DNA from 2 places in the Paenibacillus sp. FSL K6-1217 genome. Region 1 is predicted to be linked to the other one. Evidence: predicted binding sites of a transcription regulator. Region 1 holds the regulator's gene; the other holds the start of a gene.
The links. The regulator CtsR, encoded in region 1, represses protease genes until heat stress. The targets are predictions, from matches to a motif close to ATGGTCAATAAAGGTCAAACA.
Positions count from the first base shown of each region.

Region 1 (4,215 bases):
CAGTTTTCAGGAATCAAATCCTGAACGCAACGGAATTCATTCACACATCCGTGATGAACCGAATTTCAAGCGGCAGCGTCTGTTTCACAGACGCATGTTTGGTGGCGATAGCGGAGGGGTTCCACACGTACCCATCCCGAACACGACCGTTAAGCCCTCCAGCGCCGATGGTACTTGGACCGAGGGGTCCTGGGAGAGTAGGACGTTGCCAAGCACATAGGAACCATTGTTGAGCAATCGACAGTGGTTTTTTTGCTTTGTGCAGGGCTGTGGAAAAGCTGTGGATAGATTTCAGCAAGTGCAGAAAAATTACGCACATGTGGATACAATTTCAGGAATGAATCTCTCCCCGGTTAATGGGTGCAATATGCATAATATTGTGGATGAGTCAAGCGAAAACATAAGTAATACACCGATTTTGTGGATAAAAAGTGAATAATGTGGATAGATAAAACGTAATCGTGGATAACTCATTTCAGCTGGAAAGAATCTCTTTCCGGTTTTTTGCTTTGCTGTGCAAAAGCTGTGGATAACTATTCTTTTTGCAGCTGATGGCCAGCCTTTATTAGCATCCGGCGGCTTGGCTTGTTATACTCTCTAATAAGCAATTATTCAGTGTCAAACTTCGCAGTTAATCTATGGAATGTTAACGGGGGGAACAGAATGGAAATCAGGCAATTGCGTGCCGAAGAATTTGAGGACAGCCTGAGCTTGTCCGAATATGCTTTTAAGTATAAGGTTTCTGCAGAAGATAGAGTACGCGCCAGGGAGAACTTCAAACCGGAACAAACCTGGGGGATTTTTGAAGGGGACAGCATCGGCGCGAAGCTGACGCTACTTCCGTTACAGGTATATATACAGGGCAAGCCCGTTGCTATGGGGGGAATTGCCGGTGTTGCCACTTGGCCGGAGAACCGCCGGCAGGGGTATGTGGCCGAGCTGCTGACCCATGCGCTCCAGAGGATGAACGAAGCGGGTCAGACGTTGTCCTTTTTGCATCCGTTCCTGATTCCCTTTTACCGTAAATTCGGCTGGGAGATCTACTGTGAATATAAGAAGTACACCATTCCTGTAGGGAAGTTCCCGCACAAGACAGAGATACAAGGCACCGTGAAGCGCGGGATCTCGGATATTGCAGTATTCCAGCAGATGTACGATTCATTTGCCAGGAGGTATAACGGTACACTCCAGCGCAGCGAGTCCTGGTGGAAGGAGAGTGTGCTTGATGACGAGATGCATGCCTGTGTGTTTTATTCGGAGCAGGGTGAACCGGAGGGTTATGTGCTGTATAAAATAGTGCAGCAGGAGCTGGTCATCGATGAGTTCATCTATGGAAATGAGCAGGCCCGCCAAGGCTTGTGGACCTTCCTGGCCAATCATGATTCGATGATTACGGCTGCCCAGCTGAAGCTGGTGCCTGCTGACGACATTCTTCCCTTCCTCCTTCCCGATCCGCGGATTGCGCAGGAGAATTATCCATACTTCATGGCGCGTATCGTCAATGCTAAGGCTTTTGTGGAGAACATGACCTTTAATGTGCCGGAGGGTGACCGGGAGCGGGTGTTTTATATTGAAGATAAGCATGCAGCCTGGAATAACGGGTTATGGCGGTGGAATGTATCGGAGCACGGGGAAGCGACGCTTACCCGGATGCAAGGAGAGCGGTCAGAGGCTGATCTTCAATGCGGTATCGGCACGCTTACAGCACTGCTGATGGGATACAGACGTCCGCTTCAGGCAGCCCGGTACGGACAATTATCCGGGACGGCTGAGGCGGCAGCCTGGCTGGAAGCACTAATTCCGCAGGCCGAGACGGCATTATTCGATTTTTTCTGACACAAAACGGCTCTTCCCCTTCCCTTAGAAGCGGAGGAGCTCTGCCATACATAACGCCTAAATTCAGTGATCTCTGTGGGCAACCGGAATACAATACAGCCAAAAAGTAAAAAATAGAAGGTACCCCTTGGAATTCAGTGAGAATATGTTATAATATGAAAAAGTCAAAGAAAGTCAAAGTCAACGCAGGCCAAACGTCATCGTTCTCAGGAATGTAACATTTAGAAGAAAAGGGCAGCCCCAAGGCTATTGCAGCCGATTCTTAAATCCCTGCCCGGGTTAAATTCTTAAGAGCATGTCTGGACGGCAGGCGGAGGCGCAGCACGATTTTACCAATGCTAACACACTGGAGGGTGAGTGATGCGTAATATCTCCGATATTATTGAACAATATCTGAAGAATATTTTGCATGAGAGTCCCGAAGGTACGGTGGAGATTCAGCGCAATGATCTGGCGGACCAGTTCTCCTGTGTGCCGTCGCAGATCAACTACGTCATCAGTACACGGTTCACATTGGAAAAGGGTTATGTAGTGGAGAGCAAACGCGGCGGCGGCGGATATATCCGGATTCAGCGCTATGAGCTGCCACAGAATGTGGCCTTGTACGCACATCTGAACTCCACGATAGGGAATGATATAGATCAGAATTCTGCTGAAGGGCTGATTTATCAGCTGGAGGAGGCCCGTTTCCTCTCCAAACGTGAAGCATGTCTGATGCGTTCCGCTGTATCCCGGGAGTGCCTGACGGTCAATCTGCCGTACCGGGATGAGATTCGTGCCAAGCTTATGAAGGCCATGCTAATCTCTTTATTGGGCAAATAATTTGTCAAATGGTAAGGAGGGACACCGCTCATGTTATGCCAGGAATGCGGCGTCAAACCAGCTACACTCCACTTCACGAAGATCGTGAACGGGGAGAAGACGGAATTTCATATCTGTGAAAGCTGTGCAAGGGAGAAGGGCGAACTGATTCCCGGAACTGCGGGAGGCTTCTCTATCCACAGTCTGCTGTCCGGTCTGCTGGATCTGGAAGGCTCAGGCAAGGGCAAGTCGGCAGCGCAAAGTGTGCAGGGTCTGCATTGTGAAAACTGCGGCATGACCTATTCACAGTTCAGCAAGCTGGGACGGTTCGGCTGCAGCTCTTGCTATAAGTATTTCGACAGTACGCTCGACCCGCTCTTCAGACGGGTACACGGCAGTACGGCGCATGTCGGGAAGCTCCCACAGCGGGCGGGTGCACAGATTATGTGCAAGCGCCAGATTGATGAGCTGAAGCAGGAATTGCAGGAGAGCATTGTGCAGGAGGAGTTCGAGACCGCAGCTGAGCTGAGGGACAGAATCCGCAAGCTTGAAAAAGAAATGCTACAAGAGTAAAGTCTTTGATATATAGGGGGGATCAGGCATGTCAAGTCTCCGGTATACCGAACAAGCACTTAGTGAATGGATGCGCTGCGGCGGCAGTCATTCCGAGATTGTCATCAGCAGCCGTATGCGTATCGCCCGTAATCTGGAGCATCTTCCGTTCCCGCTGTTAGCTTCAACAGAGCAGGCGGAGGAGGTGCTGGAGCAGCTTGCCCCTGTATTTCAGGGTGAGGCATCGGCAGATTTCGGCAGCTTTGAACTGCTGAGATTGGATGAGCTGGGTGAGCTGGACAAAAAAGTGCTGGTCGAGAAGCATCTCATCAGTCCTAATCTGGCCGATGATTCCAAAGGCGGAGCAGTCATTCTTAATGAGGACGAGTCGGTCAGCATTATGATTAATGAGGAGGATCATCTCCGCATTCAATGCCTGTTTCCGGGGCTGCAGGTCAGAGAAGCCTGGGGCAGGGCAACCGCCATCGATGATATTTTCGAGGCTGCTGTCAATTACGCCTTCGATGACCGCAGAGGGTACTTAACAAGCTGTCCCACCAATGTGGGAACAGGGCTGAGAGCTTCGGTTATGGTGCATCTGCCGGCCTTGGTAATGACTCATCAGATCAACCGGATTTTGTCCGCAGTCAATCAGGTGGGGCTTACCGTTAGAGGAATTTATGGTGAAGGCAGCGAAGCAGTAGGGAATATCTTTCAGATCTCGAACCAGATTACGCTTGGTCAGACTGAAAGTGAGATTATCGAGAATCTTCATAGCGTAGTCACCCAGATTATAGAGCATGAGCGGAATGCGCGTGAACGCCTGCTGGCCGATTCCGCCCTGCGGATTACTGACCGTATCAAGCGCTCCTACGGGATTCTGGCCTATGCTGCTGTGATGGAACTGAAAGAATCTGCACAGCGGCTCTCCGATCTGCGGCTTGGTGTGGATCTGGGGATTCTGGAAGGGCCTTCGATTTCAGTGCTCAATGAGCTGAATGTCAAGACTCAGCCTGGTTTTCTGCA
Region 1 covers NZ_CP150271.1:4,363,139-4,367,353, reverse strand. The annotation lists rRNA gene rrf (5S ribosomal RNA) at 98-214, shown strand; gene eis (enhanced intracellular survival protein Eis) at 664-1,836, shown strand; gene MHH28_RS19330 (CtsR family transcriptional regulator) at 2,197-2,658, shown strand; gene MHH28_RS19325 (UvrB/UvrC motif-containing protein) at 2,689-3,210, shown strand; gene MHH28_RS19320 (protein arginine kinase) at 3,239-4,215, shown strand, end outside.

Region 2 (4,215 bases), 940 kb from region 1:
GTGCGGGAATGCTCGCAGCCGGAATCCTGCTGGGCGGAACAGGAATACTCCAAGCGGGCATTACTGAGGCTGCTCCGGCAGCCGCTCAGGTCAAAGCCAAATCCTCCTCGGTAGTGCTGAAGGTTAACGGTAAAAGTACAGCCCAGACGGGGCTGCTCCAGGAAGGAAAGGTATGGGTACCGGTGACCTTCATGCGCGATGCGCTGGGGATGCCGCTCTCTTATGATAAAGCGGAGAAGACCTACTCCATAGGAACAGGTACTGCGCAAATGAAGTTGGCGAACATGGATTACGGCATTATGATCAGTGTGAACAACTATTATATCGGCGAATATCAGGGCAAACAACTGAATAACCGGCTCTATGTGCCATTCGAACTGTTAAGTGATTACATGGGCTATAAAGGCGACTGGAGCGCAGCCGCAGGACAGCTGAATGTTACGAAAAGAACGCAGAATGCCATAACGATCAAGACAGCGAGCTATACGAAGGACTATAAGGATGCGCCTATCCGGCTGGACTATCCGGTTGTCAGCGGCCTGGCAAGTGCAGAGGCTGAGAAGGCGATCAATGCTACGATTAAGCAGACTGTTCTGCAATTCGCAGCCGGGGCTGAGGATCAAATCACCAAGCGCTCGAAGGATGACCGTCCTTATGAATTTGAAGGCGGCTATGTAGTTACCTATAATCAGGATGGGGTGCTCAGCCTGGTCACTAACCAATACGAGTATACCGGCGGGGCCCACGGGATGACTTACCGCAACGCCTTTACCTTCTCGGTGAAGGACGGCAAACGACTGCTGCTGGGCGACCTGTTCGGGGCGAATCCCAACTATAAGAAGCAGCTTAATGCCAAGCTGTCCGCCGGGCTTAAGGCTACCGGCGGCTACCTGGGCGGGTTCAACGGCCTGAATACCGAGAAGTATTTCTATCTGAAAGATGGCAAAGCGGTACTCTTCTTCCAGTTGTACGACTACACGGCATATGCTGAAGGCTTCCCGGAATTCACCTTCAGCTTCAAAGAACTCCTGCCGGACGGAAGCAGTCCGTTCGCAGCGCTGAAATAATATACAGGTTGTCCAAAGAATGCCCTTGTGTCTCCCTCCGGGAGACCAGGGGCATTCTTCATGCAGAGCCTATTCAGGCTAACCTGCCGTTACCACTCCACCGGAAAAGTCATAAGCTATAGAAGGCAAGCAGCTTATAACGAGGAGGGAAGGTTATGGTCTATGCCTATACGGCGATCGGGGATTCACTTACAACCGGATTCGGGGCGCTGCCCGGGAACGGCTTCGTGCCCATCTACCGCCGGATGGCGGAAGGGCGGTTGGACTCGCCGGTGATGCCGGCGAATCTTGGGGTCAACGGTCTGACCACCGGGGGGCTGAAGCAACGGCTGAGTACCTCTAAGGTCTACCGGGCAGCGGTGACCGATGCACAGATCATTACGATGTCCATTGGCGGCAATGACTTGATTAAGGCAGCCCGGGCAGCCGGGCCCAGACCCGGAGCATTCCAGGGTCTGCTGTCGCAGGCACTTAAGGATTGCAAGCGTAACTACAGCGACATCATGGGTATGCTGGCACAGCTCAAAGCGGGTACCCGCACTCCCTATATTATCCGATTGGTGGGCCTATATAATCCCTATCCCCAGGTGGATGAGGCCACAGAGTGGGTAAGGCAGTTCAACCGCTATGCAGCAGGCTACAGCAGTATTCACGTAGGATTCGCTTCGATCTATCATGAGTTTGCCGGCAATGAGCGGGGGCTGCTGTTCCTGGACCATATTCACCCAAACGGCAGAGGCTACCGGGTAATCGCAGGCAAGCTGGACGCTCTGGGGTACAGAGGCTTGAGGTAGGTATGGATAGACATAGCAAAGAGGCTGGAACAGGACCGGACCGGTCTGTTACAGCCTCTTCATGTATTCCTTGAAGCAGTTACTTATACGCCTGTTGGCAGTGTCTTCTCAATCACTTTGTCCACGATGCCATATTCGGCAGCGTCAGCAGCGCTCATGAAGTAATCGCGGTCGGTATCCTTCTCGATCTTCTCCAGCGGCTGGCCTGTACGTTCGGACAAGATGCGGTTCAGCTTCTCGCGCAGCTTGATGATGCGGCGGGCACGGATCTCGATATCCGAAGCCTGGCCCTGGGCACCTCCGAGCGGCTGGTGAATCATGATTTCGCTGTTCGGCAGGGCGAAGCGCTTGCCCTTGGCGCCGGCGTTCAGCAGGAACGCTCCCATGGAGGCGGCCATCCCTACACAGATGGTGGATACATCCGGTTTGATATATTGCATTGTATCGAAGATTGCCATACCCGCTGTAATGGAACCGCCTGGGCTGTTCACATACAGGTGAATATCCTTATCCGGGTCCTCGGCAGCCAGGAAGAGCATTTGTGCGATGATGGAATTGGCTACCACGTCATTAACCTCCGTTCCAAGGAAAATGATGCGGTCCTTCAGCAGGCGGGAATAGATGTCATAAGCGCGCTCACCGCGGTTGCTCTGTTCTACTACCATAGGAATATAACTCACGTGGAAAACCTCCTTGAAATTGGTGCTTCGAATGTGTTCATTTTTTACTGTTACCGTATTAACCACATGATAAACAAATTCAAACAAAAAGTCAAAGAAAGTCAAACTTACTTTCAAAAAAAAGAGCCCGCAAGGGGCTCATTGGTTAAATATAATATAATTGCTGCTAAAATATGTACTAAATTTGAAAAAAATGGCGCGCCCGCCAAGAATCGAACTTGGATCTCAGGCTTCGGAGGCCTACGTCATATCCATTGGACCACGGGCGCAACAGAAATTATTATAATATACTTTTCTGACAAAAGCAATGTGTATTAAGCATCCCGCTCAAAAATAGTTTAGCCTGCCTTCACCCTTCCTTCATAAAGAGAGCCGGGGCAGCGCTTCCAGCCTGCGGACTATTGGACAAGCCCATGTATAAGATGAAAGCGGGCTGAGAATTATAGTCTCGGAACACTTGCACTCGGCGTCAGTTTTGGGTAGAATATGGGTGGGACTTAAAAAGTTAACCCGGGACATTTTGAGACCACGAACAAGGGATAAGAGAAAGACGAAGTTGCAGGAGTGAAAGCATGCGTAATCTATTGGAAATCCAAAAGCAGCTTCTGCCTGATCTCATGGAAACCCTTAAGAGACGGTATACGATTCTACATCAGATCATGCTGTCCGATATTATTGGGCGCAGGACGCTTGCCGCTTCGCTTGATATGACTGAGCGGGTACTGCGCGCCGAGACGGATCTTCTGAAATCGCAGGGGCTCATTGAGATCGAGAGCGTCGGTATGCGCATTAGCGATGCCGGTCGCAGACTGCTTGACCTGCTGGAGCCGGTCGCCAAGAGCCTATTCGGCCTGGATGATCTGGAAGAGAAAATTCGTACAACATACGGTCTCACCAAAGTCATTGTGGTACCTGGCGACTGTGAAACATCGCCGTTCACCAAGCGTGAACTGGGGCGCGCAGGCTCCAAGGCACTGCTCAGCGTACTGCGCAGTGACGACACGATTGCCGTCACAGGCGGATCAACCCTGGCCGAGATGGCCGATCAGCTGACCCCGCCGCTCTCCCATTCCTATAAGAACGCCTGGGTTGTTCCGGCGCGTGGAGGACTGGGAGAGAGCATGGAGATACAGGCCAACACCATTGCTTCAACCATGGCCAAGCGGATTGGTGCCAATTACCGTCTGCTGCATGTGCCCGATCTGCTTAGCGGAGACGCTTATCAGTCGCTTGCACAGGACTCCAATATTGGAGAGATTGTACAAATTATCCGCAGATCGCGTATTATTGTACATGGAATAGGTGATGCCATTGAAATGACTCACCGCCGCAAGCTGGACTCCGAGACAATCTCTGAGATTCAGGGTGAAGGGGCCGTAGCCGAATCCTTCGGGTACTATTTCAATGAGGATGGCGAAGTGGTTCACACCATGCTGACCATGGGGCTGCGCCTGGAAGACATTATCCGTACAGAGGTCGTTATCGGTATTGCCGGAGGCAAACGCAAGGCGAAGGCCATTCATGCGATGCTGCGGTTCGGGCAAGAGGATATTCTCGTGATAGACGAGGCGGCGGCTGTCGAAATCGGCAGGGAAATCGACACACAGCTACAAAAGGTCCTATAGATTCCATTAAATGGGGCGCGCGCAAAGGTATTATGCATTATACTTAACC
Region 2 covers NZ_CP150271.1:5,307,177-5,311,391, forward strand. The annotation lists gene MHH28_RS23580 (PdaC/SigV domain-containing protein) at 1-1,067, shown strand, start outside; gene MHH28_RS23585 (GDSL-type esterase/lipase family protein) at 1,223-1,861, shown strand; gene clpP (ATP-dependent Clp endopeptidase proteolytic subunit ClpP) at 1,945-2,541, opposite strand; tRNA gene MHH28_RS23595 (tRNA-Arg) at 2,736-2,810, opposite strand; gene MHH28_RS23600 (sugar-binding transcriptional regulator) at 3,114-4,166, shown strand.
Region 2: a site for CtsR is predicted at 2,629-2,649, ahead of clpP (ATP-dependent Clp endopeptidase proteolytic subunit ClpP). Genes of this name have one in related genera too.